One region of the Shewanella sp. SM71 genome, then DNA from elsewhere that is predicted to be linked to it. Evidence: predicted binding sites of a transcription regulator. Region 1 holds the regulator's gene; the other holds the start of a gene.
What was found. The regulator LexA, encoded in region 1, represses DNA repair genes until DNA is damaged. The targets are predictions, from matches to a motif close to TACTGTATNNNNATACAGTA.
Positions count from the first base shown of each region.

Region 2: a site for LexA is predicted at 2,185-2,204, ahead of recN (DNA repair protein RecN). Genes of this name have one in related genera too.

Region 1 covers NZ_JAKKRW010000015.1:83,724-98,855, reverse strand. The annotation lists gene cyoE (heme o synthase) at 1-355, opposite strand, end outside; gene L5L97_RS15345 (COX15/CtaA family protein) at 370-1,347, opposite strand; gene L5L97_RS15340 (hypothetical protein) at 1,347-1,892, opposite strand; gene L5L97_RS15335 (SURF1 family protein) at 1,983-2,747, opposite strand; gene L5L97_RS15330 (DUF2909 family protein) at 2,746-2,964, shown strand; gene L5L97_RS15325 (cytochrome c oxidase subunit 3) at 2,969-3,844, opposite strand; gene L5L97_RS15320 (cytochrome c oxidase assembly protein) at 3,841-4,422, opposite strand; gene ctaD (cytochrome c oxidase subunit I) at 4,424-6,016, opposite strand; gene coxB (cytochrome c oxidase subunit II) at 6,026-7,558, opposite strand; gene L5L97_RS15305 (cell division inhibitor SulA) at 7,962-8,474, opposite strand; gene lexA (transcriptional repressor LexA) at 8,471-9,091, opposite strand; gene plsB (glycerol-3-phosphate 1-O-acyltransferase PlsB) at 9,252-11,675, shown strand; gene mtr (tryptophan permease) at 11,675-12,931, shown strand; gene L5L97_RS15285 (VOC family protein) at 13,080-13,853, shown strand; gene L5L97_RS15280 (ribonuclease T2) at 13,933-15,099, opposite strand.
Region 2 covers NZ_JAKKRW010000003.1:44,424-59,555, reverse strand. The annotation lists gene lldR (LysR family transcriptional regulator LldR) at 1-852, opposite strand, end outside; gene L5L97_RS03925 (AEC family transporter) at 1,144-2,106, shown strand; gene recN (DNA repair protein RecN) at 2,235-3,893, shown strand; gene L5L97_RS03915 (phosphatidylglycerophosphatase A) at 4,046-4,540, opposite strand; gene thiL (thiamine-phosphate kinase) at 4,556-5,512, opposite strand; gene nusB (transcription antitermination factor NusB) at 5,591-5,995, opposite strand; gene ribE (6,7-dimethyl-8-ribityllumazine synthase) at 6,007-6,486, opposite strand; gene ribBA (bifunctional 3,4-dihydroxy-2-butanone-4-phosphate synthase/GTP cyclohydrolase II) at 6,617-7,720, opposite strand; gene L5L97_RS03890 (riboflavin synthase) at 7,816-8,472, opposite strand; gene ribD (bifunctional diaminohydroxyphosphoribosylaminopyrimidine deaminase/5-amino-6-(5-phosphoribosylamino)uracil reductase RibD) at 8,523-9,701, opposite strand; gene nrdR (transcriptional regulator NrdR) at 9,821-10,270, opposite strand; gene glyA (serine hydroxymethyltransferase) at 10,587-11,840, opposite strand; gene ettA (energy-dependent translational throttle protein EttA) at 12,030-13,697, shown strand; gene L5L97_RS03865 (LysR family transcriptional regulator) at 13,875-14,816, opposite strand; gene L5L97_RS03860 (MBL fold metallo-hydrolase) at 15,091-15,132, shown strand, end outside.

The DNA of each region.
Region 1 (15,132 bases):
AGGAATATAAGACGATAAAGCCAAAACTACCTAAGCTAGCGGCGAAAATTAACGCGCGCGTGGCCGAAATGCGTCCCTTAGGCAGTGGGCGATTGTAGGTGCGCGCCATTAAGCCATCGATACGGCGATCGATCAGATGATTCAACGCCGCCGCAGAACCCGCCATCATAGCAATACCCAGCATACCGGCGATTAAAGGTTGAACGGGGACTGCATGGGGCACAGCAAGACACATGCCGACTAAGACTGTGAGCAGCATCAGTGCAACCACTTTAGGTTTGGTCATTTCAAAATAGGCGCGCCATGTTACGCTGAAAGTGGGCAGGCTACTGGTGATTGAGAGTGGTTTTGCCATCTTGGATCCCTCGCTTATGCTTTGCGCCATAAAAAATAGTTGATTGTGACTAAGGTCAGTAGCAGTAGTGCCGCACCACCGTTGTGAGACACGGCAATACCGAGTGGTAAATGCATCACTACGTTAGAAATACCTAAGCTCACTTGTAGTATGACTAGCCCCACTAATAAAAGGCTTAAAGCCTTAAGTTCCGTAGCGCCAACAAATAATCGGTAGGCGAGCACGAGTAACAAGCTGGCAGTGACGATAGCGCCAATTCTGTGGGCTACGTGGATAGTCATTCGTGCAGGGTAATCGAGCACACCAAATTCGAAGCTAGGGTGTTGGCCTTGGAACGGTGAAAATGCCTCGGCTATTGCTAAGTTATCTACCCAATTTCCCTCACAGATGGGTAAAGAGGTGCAGGCGAGCGCCGCGTAATTCGATGATGTCCAAGCGCCCAGCATGATCTGACCCACAAGGACGAATAGGCTCACCAATGCTAACGGTGCGAGATGTCGAGCATGAGTTTCGCTATTAAATATACGCCGAGGTCGGGTTCGCAGGTAAAGGAGTAACAGCAGCGAGATTAGGCTAAAGCCACCAATAAGATGCGACATCACAATTATTGGCATGAGTTTCATGGTCACTGTCCACATACCTAGCGCTCCTTGAAAAAGGATCAGCAGCACTATGATGATCGGCAACTTTTTGGGTGCTTCCGGTGTTTTTAAGCACAAAATTAAGATGAACAACACCAGTAAGCCAAGTCCGCCTGCGATATATCTGTGGATCATTTCCAGCCAAGCTTTCTTTGGATTGATATCGTGATCTGGGAATATAGTTTGCGCATGGGCGATTTCATGGTCTTGGGTGGGCACTTTAATATGGCCGTAGCAGCCTGGCCAATCGGGGCAGCCGAGCCCTGCATCCGATAGGCGGGTGTAAGCGCCCATTAAAATCACCAATAGGGTAAAGACTAAGGTTAAGCGTAGGGTCCAAGTTAGTTGCATCAATCTACCCTCGACAGTTTTAACAACTTACGCAGATCCGCAATCAGTGCCTTGCCTTGAGCTAAATGTGCTTCTTTGCCCTGCACTTGAGGGTAGCGCAGTACTAAGCTGCCTAAGGGATCGACTATGATTAGCTGCTGTTCATCTAACCATTTGCTTAAGCCTGCATTGGCGGGACGAGTATTGAAGTTAAAGGTGCTTAAGGCGTTAAGATCGCTGTCGGGATGGGTGAGGATGAGCGGTTCTACTCGCGCCTGATCTGGCCCTAGCGCTGTGTGGCTTTGGCGCAAAATATACAGGCGTTCGCGGCAAGTATCGTTGCATTTGGCGGGCAATAAATACAGTAGTTGCCATTCTTTGGGATTAGAATTTTCAACCCCAAGGCTGGCATAACTGGTTTCGGGACTGATCAGCTCGCCATGATTGGTGGCACCGCCATGGTATAAATTCAGGCTCAGCACTAGCTTAGCAATCACTACGGGGGCAATAAACGCCAGCAGTAATAGCCCTAATGCTTTGTGTTTAGATTTGTTCTGGGAGTTCATGCTTGCTCCTCTCATTCAAATTATCCCTAATTTATTGTTTTATATTTATTTAGTTTTATTAGTGTCTTGCTAAGTATGGTACGAATTTCCCTATTTGCTCCTTGAGTTTGCGACTGTTTGGGTGCTATGGCGTTTTACATATTTAATCCCTTGCCACAGCATTAGCCCTGCAAATACGGCTGCCATCGAAAACCACTGCAATGCATAGCCCCAATGTTTTTGTGCTGACAGTGGGAAAGGTTGCCAAGGATGGGGCAATGTGAGGGAAGGTAATTGCTCTGGTTGCAACACGACAGGTAACACTGGGTGCCCTAATACCTTAGCCATTTCGGGCATATTTAAATTTTGAAAGCGAATACTTGTCCCTGTTTCTGCCATTAAAGCTTGGCTCAAGGGATTGATTTGCTTTTGATAAAGCCTGCCTTCGATATTTAATGCCCCGCTTAGGGGAGTGATGTGGGGCAACTCATCCCGATGGGAGCCTGCGGCAACAAAGCCTAACTCGACCAGCAACCAAGGTTTTTCAACTTCTACTTGCAATGGTTGGAAGGCTAAATAGCCCACTTGACCTTGATAGATTTGATTATCCAGTAGCCAGATTTGTGAGCTTGCGGGAGTGGCGCGTACTTGCAGTCGATAACCCGTTACGCCTTCTTTGCTGACCTTGAGCTGGAGCTGCTCAAAACTTAATGGCAGCAAAGCTTGCCTTGCTTCCATTTGGGCTAAAAGCGTCGTTTTATCTTCACCACGGGCTAACTGCCATAAACCCAACTTGACCAATATAGTTAATACAGCCACAGTCAATATCAGTAGAAAAACCGTTAATTTATTCAGCAGAACATGAGGATATTGTATGAATAGCCTGTTCATTTTTAAGTTGGTCTTAGTTCTGCTGTTGCTATTCATCATTTTTAATCTAGGTCGCGCCTTGTTTATTATGGGGAAAGGTGATGAAAAAGTGTCTATGAGCCGTTATCTTGGGCGGCGAGTGATTTTCTCCGTGCTCGTTATCCTGTTATTGCTGGTGGCCTTAGGGACTGGGTTAATTAGCCCCAATCCCACGCCTTACTAAAGCACTAGAGAACGTAAACGAAAATAAACAGACACAGCCAGACCACATCCACAAAGTGCCAATACCAACTCCCCGCTTGGAACGCAAAATGTTTATCTGCGCTAAAGTGCCCCTTCAACACTCTGAAAAACAACACGAATAAAAAGAGAGTCCCCAGAGTGACATGCATGCCGTGAAAGCCAGTTAACAGGAAGAAGGTGTTGCCATAAATCCCAGAGGTCAGAGTGAGTCCCATTTCCCGGTAGGCATGCATATATTCTTCTGCCTGTAAGGCAAGGAAACCCATACCCAAGAGTATGGTGATACCGAGCCAGAGAGTAATGGCAGAACGTTTACCTTTTTCTAGGCTGACATGGGCGAAATGTAAGGTAACTGAGGAGGTTAGCAGTACGATAGTGTTGATTAATGGCAGTCCAGTCCATGGCATAGCTTGGGTTTTAGTGCCATCTGGCGTAGTAATGAGCGGCCAAATAGCTTCAAACTGAGGCCAGAGTACTTCGTGGGTCATGGCATTATTCGATGCGCCACCGAGCCAAGGCACTGCGAACATGCGGGCATAAAATAGTGCCCCGAAAAAAGCCCCGAAAAACATAACTTCCGAAAAAATAAACCAGCTCATACCTTGGCGAAACGATCGATCCATTTGGCTAGAATAGAGCCCTGCCATCGACTCTTGGATCACGGTTCTAAACCAACCTACCAGCATGAATAGGATCACAGCTATCCCAACCAGCAGCACATAACCGCCACCGGATGCACCTGATTTCAACTGTTGCACGAAAAGGCCTGCACCAGAGGCGATTAAGAACAAGCCAATGGCACCTACAATAGGCCAGACACTTTGGGATGGAACGTAGTAAGACTGATGTTTCGTTGTCATTTTGCAGCTCCTTGCTCTATGGCAGACGCTAACTGCTTGTCGGTAATGTCGTAGAGAGTGTAAGAGAGGGTCAGAGTATGGATAGACTCAGGTAACTGAGGATCCACATAGAAAATGAGCGGCAGCTCAGCGCTAGTGTCCGCCGCTAAGGGTTGTTGATTAAAGCAAAAGCATTCTGTTTTATTAAAATAAGCGGCACCTTGGCCGGGCGAAACTGAAGGTATCGCTTGGCCAATAGTTGCTTTAGCGGACATATTGCGCGCCAAAAATGCCGTATGGATTAGCTCGCCAGGGTGAACTTCGAGCCGTTTGGTTTGTGGCGCAAATGTCCATGGCATGCCTGTTTGTACCTGAGAAATAAATTCCACAGTCACTATTCGGCTTGTATCTACTGTGATTGCTTGATAACTACTCGCGGTATTGGAGGGTTTTCCATTGATACCGAGTTGCTCGCACAACACATCGTAGAGCGGCACCAGCGCGAATCCAAAGCCAAACATGCCAATACAGCCTATAACTAACATGCTGATAAGTTTACGATTTGACTTAGATTTATCTTGCTGGTGTTGGGTTGCCATTTCATTTCACCTCAGGTGGTGTCGTGAAGGAGTGGTAAGGCGCAGGGCTTGGCAATGTCCACTCTAAACCCTCGGAACCTTCCCAAGGTTTAGCGGGAGCTTTTTCGCCGCCACGGATGCACTTAATTACTAATACTAAGAAAATCAATTGCGATAAGCCGAAGGCGAACCCACCAATCGAGACGATTTGATTAACATCGGCAAATTGAATCGAGTAGTCAGGGATACGCCTTGGCATTCCTGCCAGCCCAAGGAAATGCATCGGGAAAAATAGCACATTGACTGAAATCACCGAGCACCAGAAATGCCATTGTCCCAGTCGTTCGTTGTACATGTGTCCCGTCCACTTAGGTAGCCAGTAATAGGCCGCTGCCATGATGGAGAAAATCGCACCAGTCACGAGCACATAATGGAAATGTGCCACAACAAAATAAGTATCGTGGTACTGGAAGTCGGCGGGTGTAATGGCGAGCATTAATCCCGAAAAACCGCCAATAGTGAAGAGTATGATAAAGGCTACAGCAAACAGCATGGGCGTTTCGAAACTGAGTGAGCCGCGCCACATAGTGGCAACCCAGTTAAACACTTTCACTCCAGTTGGCACTGCAATCAACATAGTGCAATACATGAAGAACAGCTCGGCAAACACAGGCATACCTGTGGTGAACATATGGTGCGCCCACACGAGGAACGACAGAATTGCAATACTAGCCGTAGCATAAACCATGGATGCATAGCCAAATAAGGGTTTACGACTGAAGGCTGGGACTATGGCAGAGATGATGCCAAAGGACGGCAAGATCATGATGTAGACTTCAGGGTGGCCGAAGAACCAGAAAATATGCTGGAACATCACAGGATCGCCGCCGCCAGCCGCATCGAAGAAACTCGTGCCGAAAAACTTATCTGTCAGCACCATAGTCACTGCGCCAGCGAGTACGGGCATAACCGCGATCAGTAGGAATGCCGTGATAAGCCAAGTCCACACAAACAATGGTAACTTCATCCATGTCATGCCTGGCGCGCGTAAATTCACTATGGTCACAATCACGTTGATTGCGCCCATGATCGAACTTATCCCCATGATGTGAATAGAAAATACAAAGAGCGCCGTGCTATCTGGACTATAAGTTGTTGATAGTGGTGCGTAGAAGGTCCAACCAAAGTTAGGTCCGCCACCTTCCATAAATAGCGAACTGAGAAGGATAGTGAAGGCGAAGGGGAGTATCCAAAAACTCCAGTTATTCATCCGTGGCAGCGCCATATCGGGCGCCCCTATCATCATCGGGATCAGCCAGTTAGCGAGCCCTGTAAAGGCTGGCATTACCGCACCGAATACCATGATCAGCCCATGAACAGTTGTCATTTGGTTGAAAAAGTTGGGCTCGACCAATTGTAATCCAGGTTGAAAGAGTTCAGCGCGGATCACCATGGCCATAGCGCCACCGGTTAAGAACATAATGAAGCTGAACCATAAATACAAAGTACCTATGTCTTTATGGTTGGTGGTTAGCAGCCAGCGCATGATGCCCTTTGGCGCACCATGATGATGGTCATCATGGGCTGCGGTTTGATCTTGAGTCGTAGTGCTCATCATTATCCCCTACTGTCCATGACTTGCGATATCAGCAGGTTGCACTGTATCGCCGGTATTGTTATCCCAAGCATTGCGTTCATAGGTAATGACTGCTGCAAGTTGCTGTGGGCTAAGCTGTTTGCCAAATGCCTGCATAGCCGTGCCCGTTTTGCCGTGCATCACAATATCGATGTGATTGGCGACTGGTCCAATGGCGATAGCACTACCCACTAGCGCGGGGAAGGCGGGTGGTATTCCTGCACCTGTCACTTGATGGCAGGCAGCACAGAAGGTCGCGTAGACAGTTTCACCTTCGGCCATGAGGGCGTCATGGCTGAGTGTGGGGAGGCTTGCGGGATCGATTGCAGCTGAGACGTCTGCAGGTGCGGGTGTCGGAGTTGTACTGCTTGGTACCGCGGCGGATGTTTGTGCAGAATTGCCGTTCATGTACTCGTTGACGTCTTTGGCTTGCACTGCATCGCCAGTATTATTGCCCCAAGCATTACGCTCGTAGGTAGTCACTGCCGCGATTTCTTGTGCAGTCAATTGTTTACTAAACGCTTGCATGGCTGTACCCGTTTTACCGTTGAGCACAATTTCAAGGTGGCCGCTGAGCGGTCCCGTTGCAATCGGGCTACCTTTAAGGGGCGGAAATACGCCTTGCAATCCTTCGCCATTGGGCTGGTGGCAGGCTGCGCAGTGCCCGAGGTAAACTTGTTCGCCTAGAGTCATCAACTCTTCTTTACTTAGGGTTTGTGATAAAGCGGCTTGAGCGGCTTCAGCCGCAGCACCTGCGGCTTGTTTTTGCTCTGTGACCCAAGCCTCAAACTCGGCTTCGGGTAAGGCTTGTACTACGATAGGCATAAAACCATGGTCTTTACCGCAGAGTTCGGCGCATTGACCACGATAAATGCCGGGTTTGTCGATGCGAGTCCAGGCCTCATTGATAAATCCAGGGTTGGCATCTTTCTTAATGGCAAAGGCGGGTACCCACCAAGAATGGATGACATCCTCTGAAGTCATCAGAAAGCGGATTTTGCGGTTTATCGGTAGAACGAGCGGTTTATCGACTTCCAATAGATAGTTTTCACCCTTGGTTTCGGTGCCTTCGATTTGTGCTCTGGGTGTTGTCAGTATGCTATAAAAATCAATATCTTGATCGAAATAGCTGTAATGCCATTTCCATTGGGAACCCGTGACTTTTACGGTGAGATCGGCGTTACTGGGATCTTCCATTGCGATTAAAGTTTTTGTCGCTGGAATCGCCATTAAGATCAAAATGATAAATGGCAGAATCGTCCAAGCGATTTCAACTTTAGTGCTTTCGTGAAAGTGGGACGCGACAGCGCCTTTGGATTTTCTGTGGTTGATCATGGCGTAAATCATGACGCCAAAGACCACTAGGCCTATTGCGCAGCAGATATACAAGATGGTCATGTGCAAGTGATAAACCTTGCCACTGATCTCGGTCACGCCAGGGGTCATGTTGAACCGCATGTCCGCGGCGGTCAACGGTGGTGCGAAAAGCACCACGAGTAAACAATACAACAATTGCTTCACAAGACTTCTCCTCTGCCAATTGCGAATAGCAACTACAAAGAAGAGCAACACAGTAAGTCTCAACTCTATGCAAACTCTTCAGTTCCCAAAAAAGCTTTTTTGACTTCAACGTGCGTTGGCGGCTGTTACTTTTAATCAAGTATTGTTACTGCTGGTAATTAGCCACGCTGGCACATACTGCTGAAATAAATCTGTTCTCTATTTTTAGTGGCGCTTCGAGTTCGATAAATACTCGATTCATTGACCACGGAAGGTGATATATCATCACCGACTTAACCAACCATACTTGCTGTTTAAATATTGATCAAGATCACTTATTTATCTAATTATCTGAAAAATTGCCAAAAAAAAGCCTCACATTCATAGGTGAGGCGGCTTTCAAGGTAAAAAATTAAATGAATATTTAATGTACAGCGCTAAAAAAAGATTGCTGACCGAAGAGATTGCCTTGCTCAATGCGTACGTCGGCATGTAAGTGACTGTTTACGTCTTCAAGCACTATGCCCATAGCTCGGGCACTTTTAGCCACGATTTGTAGGCGTCGATTATCCCGCGCATCCAATGATTGAGTCCAAGTAATGACTGCACTGGACGTACCACTTGTTAGGGCTTTCTCCATCGCCCACAGGGTTTCGACTTCATCTTTAGCATGTACCAGCAAAACTCTATCCATACGCACACCTGCGCTGGCGAGCATTTGCTTGTAGCCAATACTTGGAGGGTTGATGAGCACTAACCAACGGCCCTGTTGGCTTAACTGAGCGAGTTGTGCACTCAGATGAATTAATTCTTGGCGACCTTGAGTCTTAGTTGGCATGCAGGCGATGGGCGCATGGTGCCAGTCATAGTCAGCATCACGGACTTCATCGAGCCACAGGCCCGGATGGCGGGGGGCATTGCCAAGTAGTTTATTCATAGCCAATCTCCATTACGGATCACACCGACGGCGAGTCCTTCAATTGTTAAACTTTGGAAGCCTAAATCCACTTTAATCGGGGAGTAATCTTCATTTTCGGCATGTAGATAGACTACATTACCTTTTTTTTCGAAACGTTTAACAGTGACATCGTCATCGACTCTAGCGACAACCACTTGACCATTTCTAGCTTGTTCTACTTTATGAACTGCCAGCAAATCACCTTCGAGAATACCGATATTTTTCATGCTGTCGCCCTTTACTCGCAGTAAAAAATCGGCGGCGGGATGAAACATGCTTGGGTCGACTTGGTAGTACTGTTCAACATGTTCTTGGGCGAGGATAGGTTCACCTGCGGCCACTTGGCCGATGAGCGGTAAACCTGTTTCAGTCAAATCTTCGATTTCCGCAGGCAGACGAATGCCTCGAGATGTGCCTGGCATGATCTCAATGCAGCCCTTTTTTGCCAACGCTTTAAGATGTTCTTCAGCCGCATTGGCGCTCTTAAAACCTAAACGGGTTGCGATTTCTGCCCGAGTGGGTGGCATGCCAGTATCGGCAATATTTCGTTTAATTAGCTCTAATATTTCAGCTTGGCGTGGCGTCAAAGGTCTCATGGTGTTTCCTGTTTTTCTATACAGTTACTGTTAGTATATACAGTATTATTTGCAGCGCAAGTATTAACCACTTTTTAGCTATGTTGGAGAGAATTAGCGAATATTGCCCATAGTCTGGTATTCTATCGGGCTAGTAAACGCACTTAATTGCATAAGAATAATGCCTAAACACGACTCTCTTTGGTTGAAATCATTACGTTGGATCCAAAAACACTTAGTGCACACTATTGTGGTACCTCAGGATCCCTTTGCCGATCTGAATCTGGATGCTTCCAGACCCCTTGTTTATGTGATGAAAACAGAATCCCTCAGTGACATCGCTGCTTTGAGCGAAATAACGGCTAAGTTAGGCTTACCAAGCCCTTATGAGCCTCTAGTGGCTAATGGTGTGACTGCGCCTCGGGTTGTCTGTCTTCAAGGACGTAAGCCACTGTTTGGCGAACGTGCTGGTAATGAGCCTTTCCTCGAATGCTTTATGCGTTTGTTAGCCGTGCATAAGGAACGTCCTGAATTAGATATTCAACTGGTACCCGTGAGCTTGTATTGGGGTCGCACGCCAGGGAAAGAAGACGACACTATGAAGGCGGCCGTATTTGAGCGGGAAAACCCGACTTGGCTGCGCAAGTGCTTGATGATTTTGTTCTTAGGTCGACATAACTTCGTGCAGTTTTCGAATGCCGTATCCCTGCGTTACATGGCTGACGAACATGGCACCGACATGGGGATTGCCCATAAGTTAGCACGGGTTGCACGCGTGCATTTCCGTCGTCAACGTAAGGTAATGACAGGGCCTGTGCTGCCAAACCGCCAAGCACTGTTTCATTCGTTACTCAAATCTGAGTCGCTGCGCAAAGCGATTCAAGAAGAAGCCGCCAGTAAAAAGATTTCTGAGACCCAAGCGCGCGAGACGGCTATTGAGTACCTCGATGAAATAGCAGCCGATTACTCAGACAGTTTAGTGCGTATTGCTGAGCGTTTCTTAACTTGGCTGTGGAACAAGCTTTACAGCGGGATCAACATTAAAGGTGCCGAGCAAGTTCGCCAGCTGCACCACGACGGCCACGAAATTGTTTATGTGCCTTGCCATCGTAGCCACATGGATTACCTACTGTTATCGTATATTTTGTATTATCAAGGCATGGTTCCGCCGCACATTGCTGCTGGCATTAACCTCAATTTCTGGCCCGCGGGACCTATGTTCCGTCGCGGTGGTGCCTTCTTCATCCGCCGTAGTTTTAATGGTAACAAGCTGTACACCGCAGTATTTCGTGAGTATTTAGATCAGCTGTTTGCTAAAGGTTATTCAGTGGAATACTTCTCCGAAGGTGGCCGTTCACGTACTGGCCGTCTGTTGGCGCCGAAAACTGGCATGATCGCCATGACGATGAACAGCGTACTGCGCGGTATTGAACGTCCTGTCACACTTGTGCCTGTGTATTTAGGCTATGACCATGTGATGGAAGTGGCGACTTACCATAAAGAGTTAAGCGGTAAGAAAAAGAAAAAAGAATCTGTGTGGCAGGTGTTCGGTGCCATTCGCAAATTAGGTAATTTTGGCCAAGGTTATGTGAATTTTGGCGAGCCTATTACCCTGCAAAATTTCTTAAATGAGCGTGCGCCAAACTGGCGTGCTGAGTTGGCCGATGATCCCGAGCAGAAACCAAGTTGGTTAACGCCAGCGGTAAACGTGCTGGCTAATCGGGTGATGACGCGTATCAATGATGCCGCAGCCGCGAGTTCTGTGACTTTGACTAGCTTAGTTTTACTGGCGACAGATCAAAACGCCTTAGAACGTAGTCTGCTGGAGCGTCAGCTTGATTTGTATCTGACCCTACTCAAAAAAGTGCCTTACACTTCTTATACATCTGTTGCCGAAGGTGATGGTAAGCATTTAGTGCAGCAAGGTTTAGAGCTGAACAAGTTTGTTGTTAGTGCCGATCCTTTAGGGGAAATAGTGTCTATTGAAGCGAGTCAGGCTGTGTCTATGACTTACTATCGTAACAATATCATTCACTTATTTATTGTTCCTTCATTAATTGCGAGTTGTTTAACCCATAATGAACAGATCCTGCGCCAGCAAGTGGTTTCAATCGTTGCCGATTTTTATCCACTGCTAAAAGCCGAACTCTTCATGGGAATTAAAGACTTACCAGCCTATGTTGAGCAAGTGCTGGATTTCCTGATTGGGCAAGATTTAGTGGTTGAGACTGATACCTTAACTGTCGTGCCTGAGCACTCAAGCCAATTATTGTTGTTAGCCAGTTCAGTGAGTGAAACTCTGCAACGCTACGCTATTATTTTCAATCTGTTAGCGAACAGACCTAAAATGGAGCGCTCAGAACTTGAGTCTGAGAGCCATTTACTCGCCCAGCGTTTAGGGGCTTTACATGGTATTACCGCGCCTGAGTTCTACGATAAAAAACTCTACGGTACTTTGAGCGTGAAGCTTAAAGAATTGGGATATCTGGCGGATAGTGAAGATAAGTCCAATATCAATCGCATACGAGATCAGGCCAATAGCTTATTACGTCCGTCAGTGAGACAAACGATAGTGGCGAGTGTCACCGCGGAGCACACAGTTTAATGGCAAATCATATGAATGCGGCTAAGCATAAGCCCGCAGGTAAGTCCTTGCTCGGTGGTGCCATGATTATTGCTGGCACGACCGTAGGTGCTGGGATGTTTTCTCTGCCGGTGGTCGGTGCAGGTATGTGGTTTGGCTATTCGATTTTGATGTTATTGGGCATTTGGTTTTGCATGTTGATGTCGGGTTTATTGTTGCTCGAAACCAATTTACATTTCGAACTCGGTGCTAGCTTCGATACCTTAAGCAAGCAAACTCTTGGGCAGTTTTGGCGGATAGTGAACGGCGTTTCTATCGCTTTCGTGTTGTATATTTTGACCTATGCCTATATCAGCGGCGGTGGTTCGATTGTGAATCACAGCTTGCAGGGCATGGGAATTGAGTTACCGCAAAGCGTGGCAGGGCTGGTGTTCGCCATAGTATTAGCGAGCATAGTGTTGATCAGTACTAAAGCCGTGGATCGGATTACCACGATTATGCTCGGCGGTATGATCATTACCTTCTTCCTCGCGATCGGCAATTTATTGATCGAAATTGATGTGACTAAGTTGCTCGAACCCGATGGTAATAACCGTTTTTCACCTTATCTGTGGGCGGCGCTGCCCTTTGGTCTCGCCAGCTTCGGCTACCATGGTAACGTTCCCAGCTTAGTGAAGTATTACGGCAAAGATTCCTCCACCATTATCAAGGCGATTTTCGTCGGCACCTTTATCGCGCTGGTGATTTATGCCTGTTGGTTAGTGGCGACTATGGGTAATATTCCCCGCAGCCAGTTTATCGACATTATTGCCCAAGGCGGCAATATGGGGGTGTTGGTGGGCGCTTTGTCTGAGGTGATGGCGAGTAGCTGGTTAAACAGTATGTTGACCCTGTTTGCTAACTTAGCTGTGGCTTCATCTTTCTTAGGGGTGACCTTAGGTCTGTTCGATTATCTTGCCGATTTATTTGGTTTTGATGATTCACGCTCTGGCCGAATGAAAACCGCGTTAGTGACCTTTGTGCCGCCAACGATTTTAGGATTACTGTTTCCCGATGGCTTCTTGGTGGCGATTGGCTTTGCGGCATTAGCGGCGACAGTGTGGGCGGTAATTGTCCCAGCGCTGATGGCCTATAAATCGCGGCAGTTGTTCCCCGATAGCACAGGTTTTAGAGTGATAGGCGGTACACCGCTGATTATTCTTGTGGTGTTATTTGGCATAGTCACGGGTGCATGTCATCTGCTCGCGATGGCAAATTTACTGCCGCAATATTCCTAATTTGTTGTGATGATTTAAGCCCTCCATGTGAGGGCTTTTTTGTCTTTAGCGGTTGAGTTTTGTCTTACAGATCTTTTTAACCTGAATACTGGACAGAAATACAAACTCAGGCTTAACTCGAATGATTGTTAAAACAAAGGAGCCGATAATGAAAATGACTCAGTACGCACAAGGACATGCATGTTGGGTTGAACTTGCAAGCCATGATTGGCAGGGGGCTACAGCATTTTACCAAGCGTTATTTGGTTGGAACTCGGTCGAAATGCCGATCCCTGAAGGTCACTTTTCGCTATTTAATTTAGCGGGAGATGACTTAGGCGCCATGTATCAAATCCCTGAGTCGGAAGCACATATCCCCAGCCACTGGCGTATCTACTTTGCCGTCGATGATATGGATGCCAGCATTGCAGCGATTCAAGCGGCGGGCGGCCAAGTGCACATGGGGCCGCATATTGTGGGTGATGCGGGCGTGATGGCGCAGGTCAGCGATCCTGAAGGCGCACGCTTTGCTTTGTGGCAAGCGAAGAACCACATAGGTGCTCGCCGTCAGGGTGAACTCAATACCCTTTGCTGGGTTGAGCTGGCTTGCAAAGAGCCGCGTACTGAAGAAGCCTTTTACTGCAAAATCTTCCCTTGGACCAACATGCCAAGTGACATGCCTGACATTGAATACTCAGAATGGCAGCTTGATGGTCAATCCATCGGCGGTATGATGACGATAATGCCTGAATGGGGCGACATTTCTCCCCACTGGCTGCTCTATTTTGTGGTGGCGGATTGCGATGCGTTTGCTGAGAAAGCCCAAAGCTTAGGCGCGCAAGTGTGCATTCCGCCTAGTGATATCCCTGATGTGGGACGATTTTCTGTCATTGCTGACGCCCAAGGCGCTACCTTTGCGGTGATCAAGCTTAATCAGATGTGACAGCCATATTAAGGACTGTCATTAAGGTTAAAGACGGCGACGCTAAATCGCCGTTTTTTTTATTTGTCTAACTATTTGTTTAATTAGCGTTATCAATCATGATTGTTTCAGGGCAGGAGCCTTTTGAGGCCTTGTTGGCTTTGGCGAGTAGGCTAGGTAAGGAGTCAGAGGTTTTAATGACTTCGGGCAAGTTAATGCGGATTTCACTTAGTAATCCCTTGCCACATTCAAGACTCATTTTAGTGTGAGCGCCTTGACCGAAGCTGCTATCAAAACTTTGGTTTAACTCACTTTTACTGACACTCTTACCTATGTTGTCATGAATAAATTTTTGTACCCATGCCGAGGCATTGACCGCTTGGGTCAGCTGGGTTGCCAATAAAAAGTACTCGTTAGGGTCTTGGCTACGGCAAGTGCCGTGTTTCCACCATTCGTGGCGTTCTAAACAGGTGCCATATTGGGCGCTTGGCATGACTTCTTCTAAATTTTTGCGCACCGATGGATTCAGTTCAAACTCTGGATAAGTACAGAAATCATTCGGTTGCAGTTTGACTGTGCTGCAATAGCCATATCGCGTGCCGCATTGTTGTTTATTCGGCCACAGTCCGTGCAGGCTGAAGTGTTGCCATTGGCTCGCTTCTGGCGTTTGGCTGAGGGCGCGACATTCGGCTTTACGGCGGCCATAGAGTTCACAAAAGGTGCTTTGCCAGCTTAATGCGAGCACGTTAGCATCGAATTCACCACCAATTTGGCATTGATTCCCTTGGCGTTTCTCTGGGGTACCATGCTCTTTAAGGCTATCTCGGTTTTTTGCTTTGATGTCTGATGCCGTGGTGGTTTGTGCCGGTTCCGCCGCCGTTGCAGGTGTTGATAAATTACTGCCAGCAACATTAGATAGATATTGACCACAATCGCCGCTGATCCAACGCATGGGAGACTTCACCGCATTGGTGCGCACTCTTAGCCAATCAGGTTTAGCGCTATTGCCGAGGATTTCAAGTACAGGGTAGCGCTCACCAATATTGCTCTGCCATTGGTCTGGATTCGTCTGCTTATTTTTCGATTGAAATAGCTCACAGCGTTTGTCGGCAACGAATTCACCGGTTGCGGGTGCGGCAAAGGCGGGTGCTGTAATGATGAGCGCAGCGCATAAACCGAATGCAGCAAGTAACGCACGTGATGGGGTTTTAAGGGAAAGTGCTTGCGGCCATATCCGGCTGATGGTTAAACAAAATGACTTGGTCATGTGATGGGATCCTTCCTACGGCAGTGAATTGAG
Region 2 (15,132 bases), on a different contig from region 1:
AAAGACTCTTACCTTTAGCGGCTGCTGGCTGCGCTGATGATATAAAATCGAAATTCGCCTCTGTTCGCCAATCCATTCAGGCAGTAATACTTTGAGTTTTCCCTCTTTAATCTGCTGTTTTACAAATAGTTCAGGACCATACAAGATCCCGCCATGGCCTAAGGTCGCCTGAATCGCTCCGTGTAAATCCGTGAGGGTGAGCTTAGTCGGGCCATTAAAATAAAAAGACTCGCCGCTTGGATGCTTTAAATGCCAATTAAACAGCGGCCAGACTTTTATCAGTTGATGGGCTTCAAGATCATCGGGATGCTCAAGTTTAGGTGCCTGAGCCAAATATTCTGGTGTGGCAAACAGGCAATAGTCGAGCTCGCCTAAGGTACTCGACACCCAAGAAGAATCAGGCTGAGCACCGCCAACAATCGCCACATCTATGCCTTTGTCGATCAAATCGACTAACTCATTGCTCTGGGAAATGTGCAAACGGATATCTGGATACAAACGGCCAAACTCATTCAATGCCTGAATAAACACAATGGAAATAATCGAAATCGGCGCGGCGATGCGTAAGGTTCCCTCGGGTTTATCACTGCCTAAACCACTTAGTTCATCAAATTGAGCAACCACACTCTGGTAGCGTTGAAAGAGCGCCAGCCCTTCCTCTGTCAATCGTAACTTGCGGGTGCTGCGCATAAAGAGCTGTTTATCGAGCTTCTCTTCCAACTTCGCTAACTTGCGGCTCACAGTGGCGATGGGCATATCGAGCTCCTTCGCCGCCTGCGAAAAACTGCCCGCATTGACTAAATGCACAAAAAGATAGACAAGTTGTAGTTCAGCGCCTAAATCATCACTCATTGCATATCCTAATTTCACATATTGGGTATTGACGTTAAAACGCTAAATTCACTAAGTGATTGTGTTTTAAATCATTGAATTATTCACTTATACGACCATAGCGCAATAGCCTTAGATTGAAATGGTATGTTATTTTGTGGCGAGTTTTACTGCGCTGGCGCTAAATCTGGCTCTAAAGTGACATAAAAAGAAGCAAGTGCTGTAACTCTGTCCACCAAGAATCATAGCGACAGTAAAATGACGACGGTGGGCGAGTTTATTCAAATTTAATCGTAAGGATGAGTGAGGGAAATGACCATTTTAACCCCTCTGTTTGCCGTCTTCGGGATCATGTTGCTCGGTACACTAGTGCAAAAACTAAAACTCTTGCCCGTCGATACGGATCAAGTGCTAAACCAATATGTCTACTATATTGCGTTCCCTGCAATCATGCTTATCGCCCTCGCCCAGCAGCCGATTGACGAGATTTTGCAATGGGGATTTATTGCGGGCTACAGCACAGCTATGGTAATCACTTATCTTGTCTGCCTTGGGCTATCGCTGATCGCTAACCCTAAACAGCATGCGGTTGCCGCTATTCGAGCCCTCAATGCCACCTTTGGTAATACGGCATTTATTGGTATTCCACTGCTCATCATCCTCTTTCCGCAGCAACAAAGTGCCTTAGTCGCCGCCGCGATTGCCAGCTTATTATCCGTGCTGATGTTTGCCGTCGCCTTAGTCTCGATGGAACTGGCCACTAACACCCAAAGACAACACCACGCCTTAGTCATAATGGCGATGGCGGTCGGTAAAAACCCTATCGTTATTGGTAGCTTAATTGGCGTCGGCATTTCGGCGCTAGAGATAAAACTGCCGTCAGGGCTGGCGCTAATGATCCAGCAAATAGGCAATACCTCAAGCCCCTGCGCCCTATTTGCTATCGGCATGGTACTCGCCAAAGCGATGCGCTACCAGAAAGATAGCAGCGTATTTAGCCCCAAGAATTTTATCGAACTGAGCCTTATCAACCTCTTCAAGCTGGCTATCCAACCTGCACTCGTCTACTTTATGCTTAACCGTTTTGGAGTAAGTGGTGACTACCTGATCATGGGCGTGATCTTGAGCGCACTGCCCACCGCGGCTAGCGTGTACTTACTTGCCCAGCGTTATAACACTCAGGCTTCAACCAGTGCTCAAGGCATTCTATTTGGCACCTTAGTCACTTTCTTCAGTTTACCTATCTTAGAAAGCTTAGTAAGAACCTATGCATAATCAGTTAATTAAAAATATTTACTACCGATAATGCCGATTATTTACCCAAGCCACTTTACTGTATATAAAATCAGTATATACTGTTTATCAATACAGTGGTTTGGTATGTTTTTCGACAGGAATTCACTATGCTTTGCCAACTCAGCATTAATAACTTCGCTATCGTCCGTTTTTTAGAACTGGATTTTCGCCCCGGTATGACCAGCATCACAGGTGAAACTGGTGCGGGTAAATCGATTGCCATCGATGCGCTAGGCCTATGCCTAGGCAATCGCGCCGATGCCAGCAGTGTTCGTCCCGGAGCCAATAAAACCGAGGTCAGCGCCCGCTTTTCCTTGGATGATATTCCATTGGCGAAACGTTGGTTAGAAGATAACGATCTTGAACTCGATGATGAATGCATACTACGTCGGACCATTGGTAGCGATGGCCGTTCACGCGCCTACATCAATGGGAATCCAGTGCCGCTGACGCAACTCAAATTACTGGGTCAGTTGCTCATCGGTATTCACGGCCAACATGCGCACCATGCGATGTTAAAAAGTGAACATCAACTCACCCTGCTCGACAGTTATGCCAACCACAGATTACTTATCGATACGGTTGCCGCCAGCTTTCAACGCTGCAAGCAAATTGAGGCTGACCTAAAACAACTCGAAGCCTCACAGCATGAACGTATTGCCCGTAAGCAATTAGTGCAATATCAAGTAGAAGAACTCGATGAGTTTGATCTTAAAGTTGATGAGTTCGATGAAATTGAGCAAGAGCACAAACGCTTAGCCAATGGCACTGAGTTGATTGACACCTGTCAAGCGAGCTTAGATATACTCACTGAAGGCGAAGAGAACAACATAGAGTCGTTGCTCAATCGAGTCGTTTCCCTCGCCGAAGATCTGCAAAGCTACGATCCTGCATTAAGCAATATCAATACTATGCTCAATGATGCCTTAATCCAAGTGCAAGAAAGTGCCGGCGAATTACAGCACTATTTGAGTAAGCTTGAACTCGATCCAACCCACTTTGCCTATTTAGAAGAACGGCTATCAAAAGCCATGCAACTGGCGCGCAAACACCATGTCAGCCCGAATAAGCTGGCGGAACATCATCTAGCATTAAAGACAGAGCTCAGCAGCTTAGACAGTGATGAAAGTAAACTTGAAGAAATTCAGCTTCAAGTCGAGGCAAGTAGAGCCGCTTATCTTAGCAATGCGCAAAAGCTCAGCCAAAGCCGTGCCCGCTATGCTAAAGAACTCGACAAACTGGTGACTCAGTCAATCCACGAACTGAATATGCCTAAGGGTAAATTTACGATCGAAGTCAATTTCCACCCCGAGCAAATGTCAGCCAATGGCAGTGACAATATCGAATTTATGGTAACCACTAACCCTGGCCAACCTTTGCAACCGATTTCGAAAGTCGCGTCTGGCGGTGAGCTCTCACGGATAGGGCTAGGGATCCAAGTGATTACCGCGAAGAAAGTTGCCACACCGACATTAATTTTCGATGAGGTGGATGTCGGGATTTCCGGCCCCACCGCAGCAGTGGTGGGCCGCATGTTACGCAGCTTAGGGGAATCGACCCAAGTACTGTGCGTGACTCACTTGCCGCAAGTTGCGGGCAATGGTCATCAACACATGTTTGTCGATAAATTTAATAAGGCAGGCAGTACTGAGACCACAATGAAATCGCTCGATCGTGAGCAGCGTATCCAAGAGCTTGCAAGACTGTTAGGTGGCGATACTATCACCAGCAATACCCTCGCGAACGCAAGGGAACTGCTGCAATAGTAGTATGAATCAGATAACGAATGAGATCGCTAACCGCTTGAATCTACACACTCTATATCACAAGCTAAGGGGCTATATCAAAGCTAAGAATTAGTTGTTGGTCATGCTAACTAACATGTCAGGTTAACTATCATGTTAGGTTAGCGATAATGTTAGCTAACACACCAGACTAGCCCTTGCAGACAAATAAACGAAAACACGCCCGCTAAGACATCGTCAATCATAATGCCAAAGCCACCATGAACTTTGGCATCGAGCCATCGAATAGGCCAAGGTTTGATGATGTCGAAAAAGCGAAATAAACCAAAGCCCACTAATAGCCAACCCCAACCACTTGGTGCCGCTAGCATAGTGATCAGTAGTCCAACCACTTCATCCCACACAATAGCACCGTGATCGTGAACACCCATGTCTTGCGCCGCTTTACCACAGATATAAAATCCTGCGAATACACCCACTAAGGTTAAGCCGATATACCAAGCAAGTGGTAAGGGCGCCATCAATAAATAGAGGGGAATAGCAGCTAAGGTACCAAAGGTTCCGGGCGCTTTAGCCGCGAGTCCGCTACCAAATCCGAGTGCCAAAAAGTGGACAGGATTTTTTAATGACAGGCGCGTTAGCACCTGATCCTTTGACAACCATTTCATTAACATGCTCTTAGCTTAAAAGTGCTCGAAACCGTGATAAGGCGGCGCAAACGGCTCGCCATTGAGTTGCAACTTGAGCTTACTGCCCGCACAAATTTGTCCAACACGAACAAACTTTGCTCCTGCATGGCTCAAGGCAGTTTCCAGTGCGCCCTTTTGCGCCTCAGGAACGGTGAACAGCAGTTCGTAATCTTCGCCCCCTGTCAGCGCATAACCTAAAGCACTTTCCTCGCTGACGGTATCTTGCATCGCGCGTGACAGCGGGATGCAATTAACATCGACAACCGCACCGACTGCCGAAGCCTTAAGCACATGACCGATATCCGAGATAAACCCGTCGGAAAGATCGATTGCACTGGAGGCAAGCGAGCGCAAAGCTTGGCCGGCTAAGACTCTTGGTGTTGGACGATAATGGCGATTAATCAGGAATTCTTTATGTTCGGCTCTGGCTTGCTGCGCACCGCGAATGATATCCAGACCTAAGGCCGAATCTCCGAGCGTGCCCGTAACATAAATCCAATCACCGGCTTTAGCACCATGACGCGTGAGGGCCTTCCCCTGTGGGACTTGGCCGTGCACTGTGATATTAATCGCCCGTGGGCCACGCGTCGTATCGCCGCCAATTAAGGCGATGCCATAGTAATCGGCCGCTTCAAATAAACCTTCGCTAAAACCACTGAGCCAAGTTTCATCGACTGCGGGTAACGTCAAGGCAAGCGTCATCCACGCAGGTTCAGCACCCATGGCAGCCAGATCAGATAAATTTACCGCTAAGGCTTTGTAACCTAAGGCAGCGGGAGGCATATCGGGGAAGAAGTGGACATTTTCGACTAAGGTGTCACAAGAGATAGCAATCGACTTGTTTTCTGCGGGTTGCACTAAAGCGCAATCGTCACCGATTCCAAGCTTCACATCACGGCGAGTAGGGCCGCGGTTGCTAAAATAACATTCAATTAATTGGAATTCTTTCACTGTACAGTTTGGCACGACTTACATCGGCCACCTTTGTTAGCAATGAAAAACGGTATCCTAAGATACCGTTTGTCTTTATTACTTGCGTGCAACCAGTTTGTCGAGCAGTCCGTTCACAAACTTATGACTCTCGTCCGCACCGAAAGCTTTTGCCAACTCAATCGCTTCGTTAATCGCGACCTTGTAGGGCACATCTTTACGGAAAGTCAGCTCATAGGTCGCTAAACGAACTATGGCTTTCTCAACTGGAGACACCTCATCAATCGGGCGTTCCAGATGCGGGATGATCAGCTCATCCAATTGAGTTTTCTTCGTTGCAACGCCTGAAAATAGCTCACGAAAATAAGCTACATCAACACCGTCAAGACTTTGTTCAGTTAAAAACTCATGCTCGACATCGGCAATATTATTCCCGCTTAGTTGCCATGAATAGATGGCTTGAACGGCTAAACGGCGGGCCTTGCGGCGCTCAGAAGGCTTCATTATTTTTCCTACTATAACAACTGTTGTTCAAGTTCTTGCAGAACATTGACCATTTCAAGCAGGCTTAAAGCAGCTTCGCCGCCTTTGTTACCCGCTTTGGTACCTGAACGTTCAATCGCTTGTTCAATGGTATCAGTGGTCAAAACACCGAAAGCAACAGGCAGATCAAATTCTAAAGCAACTTGAGCTAGACCTTTATTACATTCGCCTGCAACAAAATCAAAATGAGGAGTACCACCACGGATCACCGCACCTAATGCGATAATACCGTCGAATTTACCACTGGCAGCTACGCGACGCGCAGCTAGCGGCAACTCAACCGCACCTGGTACACGGACAACAGTGATATTGTCGTCGCTGACTTGGCCAAAACGTTTCAGCGTGTCAAGTGCACCTTCAAGCAAGCTCTCAACTAAAAAGCTGTTGAAACGCGAAATTACAATCGCAACTTTGGCATTTTTCGCTTCGATATTACCTTGAACTACGTTCATTATCTTACCTAATTTAGCTAAAGCACCCAGCTCGGGGCGAAAAGTGGCGACATGATATCACAGCCAATTGCCCAGAGCCCTATGCAAATTATCAGAAATTGTTAATTTTACTTCAGTGTAACTTTGGGTTTCAGTCCGCCACATACTCAGTCACTTCAAGGCCAAAGCCTGAAAGTGAATGGTAGCGTTTAGGCGAGCTGAGCAGACGCATCTTAGTCACGCCAAGGCCAGCGAGAATTTGCGAGCCAACACCCACTCGGCGCGACGTCCCCTGCCATTTTGCAGAAGCAGGCGCTTGGCCTTGATCTTCAGCTTCAAAGGCTTTCACCTTAGAGAGGATTTCACAGGGATGTTCTTGATTCCCGAGTAAAACCAATACACCACCTTCTGCAGAAATACGCTCCATCGCCTTTTCGAGTGGCCAGCTGCGTTGCTGATCGCGCTCTGAGTGGAGTAAATCGTTGAAGGTATTTTGCAAATGCACGCGCACCAAACAATCTTCTTTCACCTCACCTTTGACTAAGGCAAAGTGCAGTTGATTGTCGATAGTGTCTCTGAAGGTCACCATGTCGAACTCGCCGAAACGGGTCGGTAGTTTGCATTTAGCTTCACGCACAACCGTGGTTTCTTTGGTGTTGCGATACTCGATTAAAGCCGCAATAGTGCCGATTTTGATGCCATGCAACTCGGAGAAAATCTCTAAATCTGGGCGACGTGCCATAGTGCCGTCTTCGTTCAAAATCTCAACGATAACGCCCGATGGCTCAAGTCCCGCAAGACGGGCTAAATCACAGCCAGCTTCAGTGTGGCCTGCGCGGGTTAATACGCCGCCGTCCTGTGCCATTAGCGGGAAGATGTGCCCTGGTTGCACTAAATCAGACGCTTTAGCCTCCTTAGCCACAGCCGCTTTCACCGTTACAGCGCGATCGTGGGCCGAAATACCGGTAGTCACACCTTCTGCCGCTTCAATAGAAACCGTAAAGTTAGTCGAGAACTGGGCGTTATTATTCGTCACCATTAAGGGGAGATTTAACTGCTGGCAACGGGCTTTAGTCATGGTCTGGCAAATAAGCCCACGGCCATATTTCGCCATAAAGTTAATCGCTTCTGGCGTGACCATTTCGGCCGCCATGATCAAATCACCTTCGTTTTCTCTGTCTTCGTCATCCATCAAAATAACCATTTTGCCTTGACGAATATCTTCGATGATCTCTTCTATACTGTGCAGCGCCATTGTAGGACCTTATGATTTTGCTGTTATTATGAAATTCTATACCTAAATAACCTAAGCTGCCGATAAGCTTAAGTTAAATAATCTGCTCCTGTGCACTAACGCACAAAGCCGGCACGGGCTAACATTTCCATGGTGACGCCACCGCTCTTGCTGTCTTTGCCATCATAATTCATCAAGCGTTCAAGATAACGGGCGATTAAATCCACTTCGATATTCACCTTATCGCCCGCTTGCAGGTCGATTAACGTGGTTTCCCCCGCGGTATGCGGCACTATGGTCAAGCGGAATCGACTGCCGTCCACTTCGTTAACCGTCAGACTCACACCATCAATGGTGATGGAACCTTTATGGGCAATGTAACGCCCAAGCTCTACGGGTGCGGCTAACCAAAACTCGATAGCTTGACCACGCACTAGGCGTTGCTCAACCATAGCAATACCGTCTACATGGCCGCTGACCATGTGTCCGCCTAGGCGTGTGGTTGGGGTGACGGCTTTTTCAAGATTAACCTTAGTGCCCACTTTGTAGTGAGCAAAGCCAGTTAGACTCACAGTTTCGGCTGATACATCAGCCACATAGCCGTCGGCTAATTGCTGCACAACCGTTAAACACACACCGTTGGTGGCAATACTGTCGCCTAAACGCACATCGTTTAAATCCAGTTTGCCGCTCGCCACGGTAAGACGAATATCATCGCCTTTACGCTCCAGTTTGCGCAGGGTGCCAACGGCTTCAATAATCCCAGTAAACATGGTTAACTCACTTAATTAAATAAAGAAGTAATAAGGCATAAGACTCAAGGTTAAACGGTTATCTTGCTCCAATTCGATTTAGATAAAGAGGTATCAAGCATAACGCTCAAAGTTAAACGGGTATCTGGCCCTAATTTGCGCTCATCTACCAAAATTAGTGCAGGAATGTGTGCCATGGTTTGATAATCGGGCAATTGCAGCAGATTACGCCCATACCCACCGAGGATTTTCATCGCTTGGTACAGCACTAACTCATCGGCAAGCCCCTGCGCTAAAAATGCGCCCGCTAAGGTTGCACCCGCTTCCACCAGCACGTGATTACAGCTTTGGCCTAAATAGCTTAATAGTTCAGGCAATGAGACGCGACCTGCAATTGCAGGTAACACGAGGCAACTCACATGGGAGGGCAATTGTGCTTGAAACTCTGCGGAATAAGCCACGGTCGAGACCAAGAGTATGGGCGATACGATAGCCAAGCAGGCGGCCGATAACGGCAAACGGGCGCGACTGTCGAGTATCACTCTTAATGGCTGCAGTAATTGCGCCTCGGTTACACTGTCTTTTAAGCTGCCAAGTTCCTGATAACGCACATTGAGTGAGGGATCGTCCGCCAGTATGGTTTCAATTCCCGTGACCAGTGCACAAGAACGTAAACGTAATCGCTGCACGTCGCGACGAGATTCTGGACCGGTTATCCATTTAGACACACCGTTAGACAGCGCGGTTTTACCATCGAGACTCGCAGCCAATTTTACTGTAACTCTGGGTAAACCCGATTCCATCCGCTTCATAAAGCCTAAATTCAAGGCATAGGCTTCATCGCGATGTAATCCCACATCCACTTCAATACCGGCGTCACGCAGCATTTGAATGCCACGACCACCTACTTGCGGATTAGGATCTTCCACCGCGACCACCACACGTTTAACGCCAATATTGATCAGCGCCAAGGCGCAGGGCGGCGTGCGGCCATAATGGCTGCAGGGCTCTAAAGTGACATAGGCCGTTGCGCCGCGGGCGCGTTCGCCAGCCATACGTAGCGCATGCACTTCGGCGTGGGGTTCACCCGCTTTTTGATGATAACCTTCACCGATGATTTGATTATCTTTAACGATAACGCAGCCCACACAGGGATTGGGTCTTGTGGTGTAAAAGCCTTTGCGCGCCAATTGAATCGCGCGGCTCATCATTTGGGTATCGAGTACGGACCAACTTATGTTCAAGCTCATGTTCAACCCTGTTGTTAAAGGTTTCGGCTTTCACCAGTCTTACAAACCTGTCTTTTAAATTTGTGCTTTCACGCCAATCGCTCGTACACGTCTGCCTTGTCGGCGACAAAACTCAATGACTACTTTTGCAGCTTGGCGATGGCTTCGCCAAATTCAGACACGTCTTCAAAGGCGCGGTACACAGAAGCGAAACGAATGTAGGCGACTTTATCTAGGCTCATCAATTGCTCCATCATTAAGTTACCCACCATTTCTGACGGCACTTCCCGCTCGCCAGTGGCGCGCAGAGTAGACTTGATTTTGCTGAGTGCTTGCTCTATTTCATCCATAGATACGGGGCGTTTTTCAACGGCGCGCAACATGCCACCTTGGAGTTTTTCTTCATCAAAGGGTTGGCGTGAACCATCGCGCTTAATCACCCTAGGCATAACTAATTCGGCGCCTTCGAAGGTGGTAAATCTTTCATGACATTCGGTGCATTCTCGGCGACGGCGCACTTGGTGGCCTTCTGCCACTAATCGGGAATCGATGACTTTAGTATCTGTCGCGCTACAAAATGGACAATGCATTGAGCCTCCTGCCAGTGAATGGTGGTAAAGCGTTAATGGCTTTACCTGTTAAATCTCAGTCAAACGCAATGGATTTAAACCTAAGATTTTACCAATAAAAATGGCCGCGAGATGCGGCCATGAGATTTTATCCTATTTATGGGCTGAGGTTAACTACCTGAGCTTAACAACCTAATGTTAAGTGCCTGATGCTAAGTACCTGATGCTAAATACCTGATGTTAAGTGCCTGATGCTAAATACCTGATGTGATAAGTATCAAGTCTGTCGGCGGTCAATCTCGGCCCTTCATCTACTAAGCGTAGATGCATAGGCAAATTAGCCGTAAACAGGGAAACGTGCGCAAAGTGCCAATACTTGGCCTTTAACACGCTCAATCACAGCAGGATTGCTTGCATCATCAAGGATGTCACAAATCCAGCCCGTCAGCTCTTTCGATTCCGCTTCTTTAAAGCCACGGCGCGTAATAGCTGGCGTACCGATACGCACACCAGAGGTCACAAAGGGTGAACGTGGGTCGTTTGGCACTGAATTTTTGTTCACGGTAATGTTAGCGCTACCTAAGGCGGCATCGGCTTCTTTACCCGTTAAGTCACGACCAATCAGGTCAACTAGCATTAAGTGGTTGCTGGTTCCGCCAGAGACGATTTTGTAACCGCGCTCAAGGAACACTTCAACCATAGCTTTAGCGTTGTTAACCACTTGCTGTTGGTAAACTTTAAATTCTGGCTCTAGGGCTTCTTTGAACGCCACCGCTTTACCTGCGATAACGTGCATCAATGGGCCACCTTGACCGCCTGGGAATACCGCAGAGTTCAACTTTTTGTACAAGTCTTCATCGTCAGCAGCAGATAAGATCACGCCACCACGAGGACCCGCTAAGGTTTTGTGGGTCGTAGATGTCACAACGTGCGCGTGTGGTACTGGGTTTGGATAAACGCCCGCAGCAATAAGACCGGCAACGTGCGCCATATCAACAAATAGGTAAGCACCTATTTTATCTGCGATTTCACGCATTTTTGCCCAGTCAACGATACCTGAATAGGCAGAGAAACCGCCGATCATCATCTTAGGCTTGTGTTCTATGGCAATACGTTCCATCTCTTCGTAGTCAATTTTGCCAGACTCGTCGATACCGTAAGGAATGATGTTGTACAGTTTGCCAGAGAAGTTAACGGGTGAACCGTGGGTCAAGTGACCACCATGAGCTAAGTTCATGCCCAGTACGGTATCGCCAGGTTTTAACAATGCCATGTAAACCGCGCTGTTTGCCTGTGAACCTGAATGAGGTTGTACGTTAGCGTAAGTTGCGCCAAACAGTTGTTTAGCACGTTCAATCGCTAAGGTTTCAACTACGTCCACATACTCACAACCACCGTAGTAACGCTTGCCTGGATAGCCTTCAGCGTACTTATTGGTTAACTGTGAACCTTGCGCTTCCATCACGCGTGGACTGGTGTAGTTTTCAGAAGCAATCAGCTCAATATGCTCTTCTTGACGCAGAGTTTCATTCTGAATTGCGTTAAACAGTTCCGGATCATAATCTGCGATATTCATATCTTTTTTCAGCATTGCTTACTCCAGCTGCCAATTCTTATAGGTAGGGTTGCGCGGTATTCTACTCGGAACGCGGTCACAATCCCAGTATTTGAAACATGAAATTCCTGCAGATAGTGCTTGAACTTGGCTCATTGTCGAGTTGAGTTCGGCGCGCAATCGAGTAGAATTAGCCGCATCATTAGTCACTTAAGATAGAGAAAAATGGCTCAGTTTGTTTACAGCATGCTGCGGGTGGGTAAAATTGTTCCGCCTAAGAAGCAGATCCTTAAAGATATTTCTTTAAGCTTTTTCCCCGGCGCCAAAATTGGCGTACTCGGCCTCAACGGTTCAGGTAAGTCGACACTACTGCGTATTATGGCGGGTATCGACACCGAAATTGAAGGTGAAGCGCGCCCAATGCCGGGATTGAAAATCGGTTACCTGCCGCAGGAACCTAAACTCGATCCGAATCAAACCGTGCGTGAAGCGATTGAAGAAGCGGTAGCAGAGGCAAAAAATGCCCTGACTCGCCTCGATGCCGTTTATGCCGCCTACGCCGAGCCGGATGCCGATTTCGACGCCCTTGCAAAAGAGCAAGGCGAACTCGAAGCCATTATCCAAGCCCAAGATGCCCATAACTTAGAGTACGTCCTTGAGCGCGCCGCCAACGCCCTGCGTCTGCCAGATTGGGATGAGAAAATCGAAGTATTATCCGGTGGTGAACGTCGCCGCGTGGCGATTTGTCGCTTGCTGCTTGAAAAACCAGAAATGCTGTTACTGGACGAACCGACCAACCACTTGGATGCTGAATCTGTGGCGTGGCTTGAGCACTTCCTGCAGGAATATGCTGGTACTGTGGTCGCGATTACCCATGACCGTTACTTCCTCGACAATGCTGCTGGCTGGATTTTAGAACTCGACCGCGGTGAAGGTATTCCGTGGGAAGGTAACTATTCTTCATGGCTTGAGCAGAAAGATGCCCGTCTGAAGCAAGAATCGGCTACCGAAAGCGCTCGCCAAAAGACCATTGCCAAAGAATTGGAATGGGTACGTCAAGGCGCGAAAGGCCGCCAGTCTAAAGGCAAAGCCCGTATGGCACGCTTTGAAGAACTGAACACTAACGATTACCAAAAACGTAACGAAACCAACGAGCTGTTTATTCCGCCCGGACCACGTTTAGGTGACAAGGTTATTGAAGTGAATAACCTGACCAAATCTTACGGTGACCGCGTATTGATCGACAACCTGTCGTTCTCTGTGCCTAAGGGCGCGATCGTCGGCATTATCGGTGCCAACGGCGCGGGTAAATCGACCCTGTTCCGCATGTTATCCGGCGCTGAAAAGCCAGACAGCGGCAGCATTGAGCTGGGTGATACAGTGCAACTGGCCTCGGTTGAGCAGTTCCGCGATTCGATGAATGATAAGAACACCATTTGGGAAGAAATCTCCGGTGGTCAAGACATCATGCGTATCAACAACATGGAAATCCCGAGCCGTGCCTATGTAGGCCGCTTCAATTTCCGTGGTGGCGATCAGCAAAAAGTCATCGGTACTTTATCTGGTGGTGAACGTAACCGCGTGCATTTAGCCAAACTGCTGCAAGCGGGCGGTAACGTATTACTCCTCGACGAACCCACCAACGATTTAGACGTTGAAACCCTGCGCGCACTGGAAGAAGCGATTCTGGAATTCCCCGGTTGCGCTATGGTGATTTCGCATGACCGTTGGTTCCTCGACCGTATCGCGACCCACATTCTGGATTACCGTGACGAAGGCCAAGTGAACTTCTACGAAGGTAACTACACAGAATACTCGGCATGGTTGAAAAACACCTATGGCGCCGATGTGGTTGAGCCACACCGCTTGAAATACAAGCGCATGATAAAGTAAATCTAGAATCTAGAATCTAGAATCTAGAATCTAGTCAAGCATGTATCTGAGGAGTTTAACTCGAAAGGGTTAAGCTCCTTTTTTATGGCATCCCGTTACGCTATAAGTGCCGCAAGCTTTGGCACTATTTCAAGCTAACACTATTTCAAGCTAACACTATTTCAAACTGGCACGATTTCAATTCAAGCTGGCAAAGTAGGCCACCAGCATGTCCATCATCACCCTAAGTGCAGGCTGCATGTGTTTGCGGGATTGATACACGCCATACACACCGAGGGACAGAGGTTTAAACTCAGTTAATAAAGGCACTAGCTGACCCGAATCTAAATAGGGTTTCGCCGCCCAAACGGGCTGCATGGCAATCCCCTCACCTGCCAGCGTGGCATTGAGCACCACCATTGAATCATTGGCGCTGAAATTCCCATTCACAGGCACATTAAAAGCTTGACCTTGGTTTGACTTAGGATCGGAGTTCTGCGTCTGGGCCTGTTTCGCAGCCACATCGCTTTGATAAAACCGCCACATCACATCGCCAAAATAGGAATAGGTTAAACAGTTATGCTGAGTTAAATCCTCGGGATGCAGCACGGCGGCGCGCGCGGCAAGATAACTCGGTGCAGCGCATACCACAGACTCACACTCCCCTAAGCGCCTAGCGATAAGATTGGGATCGAGTTCATTGGTGATACGAATCGCCAAATCAATTCGCTCGGCGACCAAGTCGACGGTTTGGCTGCTCACGTGGAAATTCACGCTCGCCTGCGGATAACTGGTTAAATATTGCTGTACCACGGGCGTTAAAATCTGATGTGCCAAAAACTGGGAGCAACTAATACGTAGTAATCCCCGCGGAATCGCCACAGCGGCGTGGCTTACCGCAGGCACTTCGTTAGCCAGTTCGAGCAGCCGATGGCAATAGTCCAGCACTTGCTCACCTGCGGGCGTTAAGCTGAGGCTACGCGTCGAACGATGCAGCAACCTAGCACCAGACCATTCTTCCATTTCGCTCAAGTAACGGGTCACCATAGAACGCGACATATCTAAGGCATTGGCGGCGCTGATCATGCTGCCGCGCTCAACAATAGTCACAAACACCTTAGCCGCTTCGAGTCTATCCATGATTTATCTCCACTCACATTCAATCATTCGAAGGCTCAATGACATACTCGCGTACCCACATAACTAATAGCTATATAGTTAATAGCTAATAACTAAGAGTGCAATAGTACACGCAGCCATTCGTCCGATTAATGCAACAAACATGGGCAGATACTCGCATTTATCTATTGATTATTGCAACCTATACTTAACTCACTTTTGCAGCAGCTGCAAATCAATGAATGCTAAATCGAACATTTTACTCTTTCACCCTGTGACTATAAGTGAGCCCCAAATGAACACATCGACCTATGCAATACGTAACACAGTTAACGCC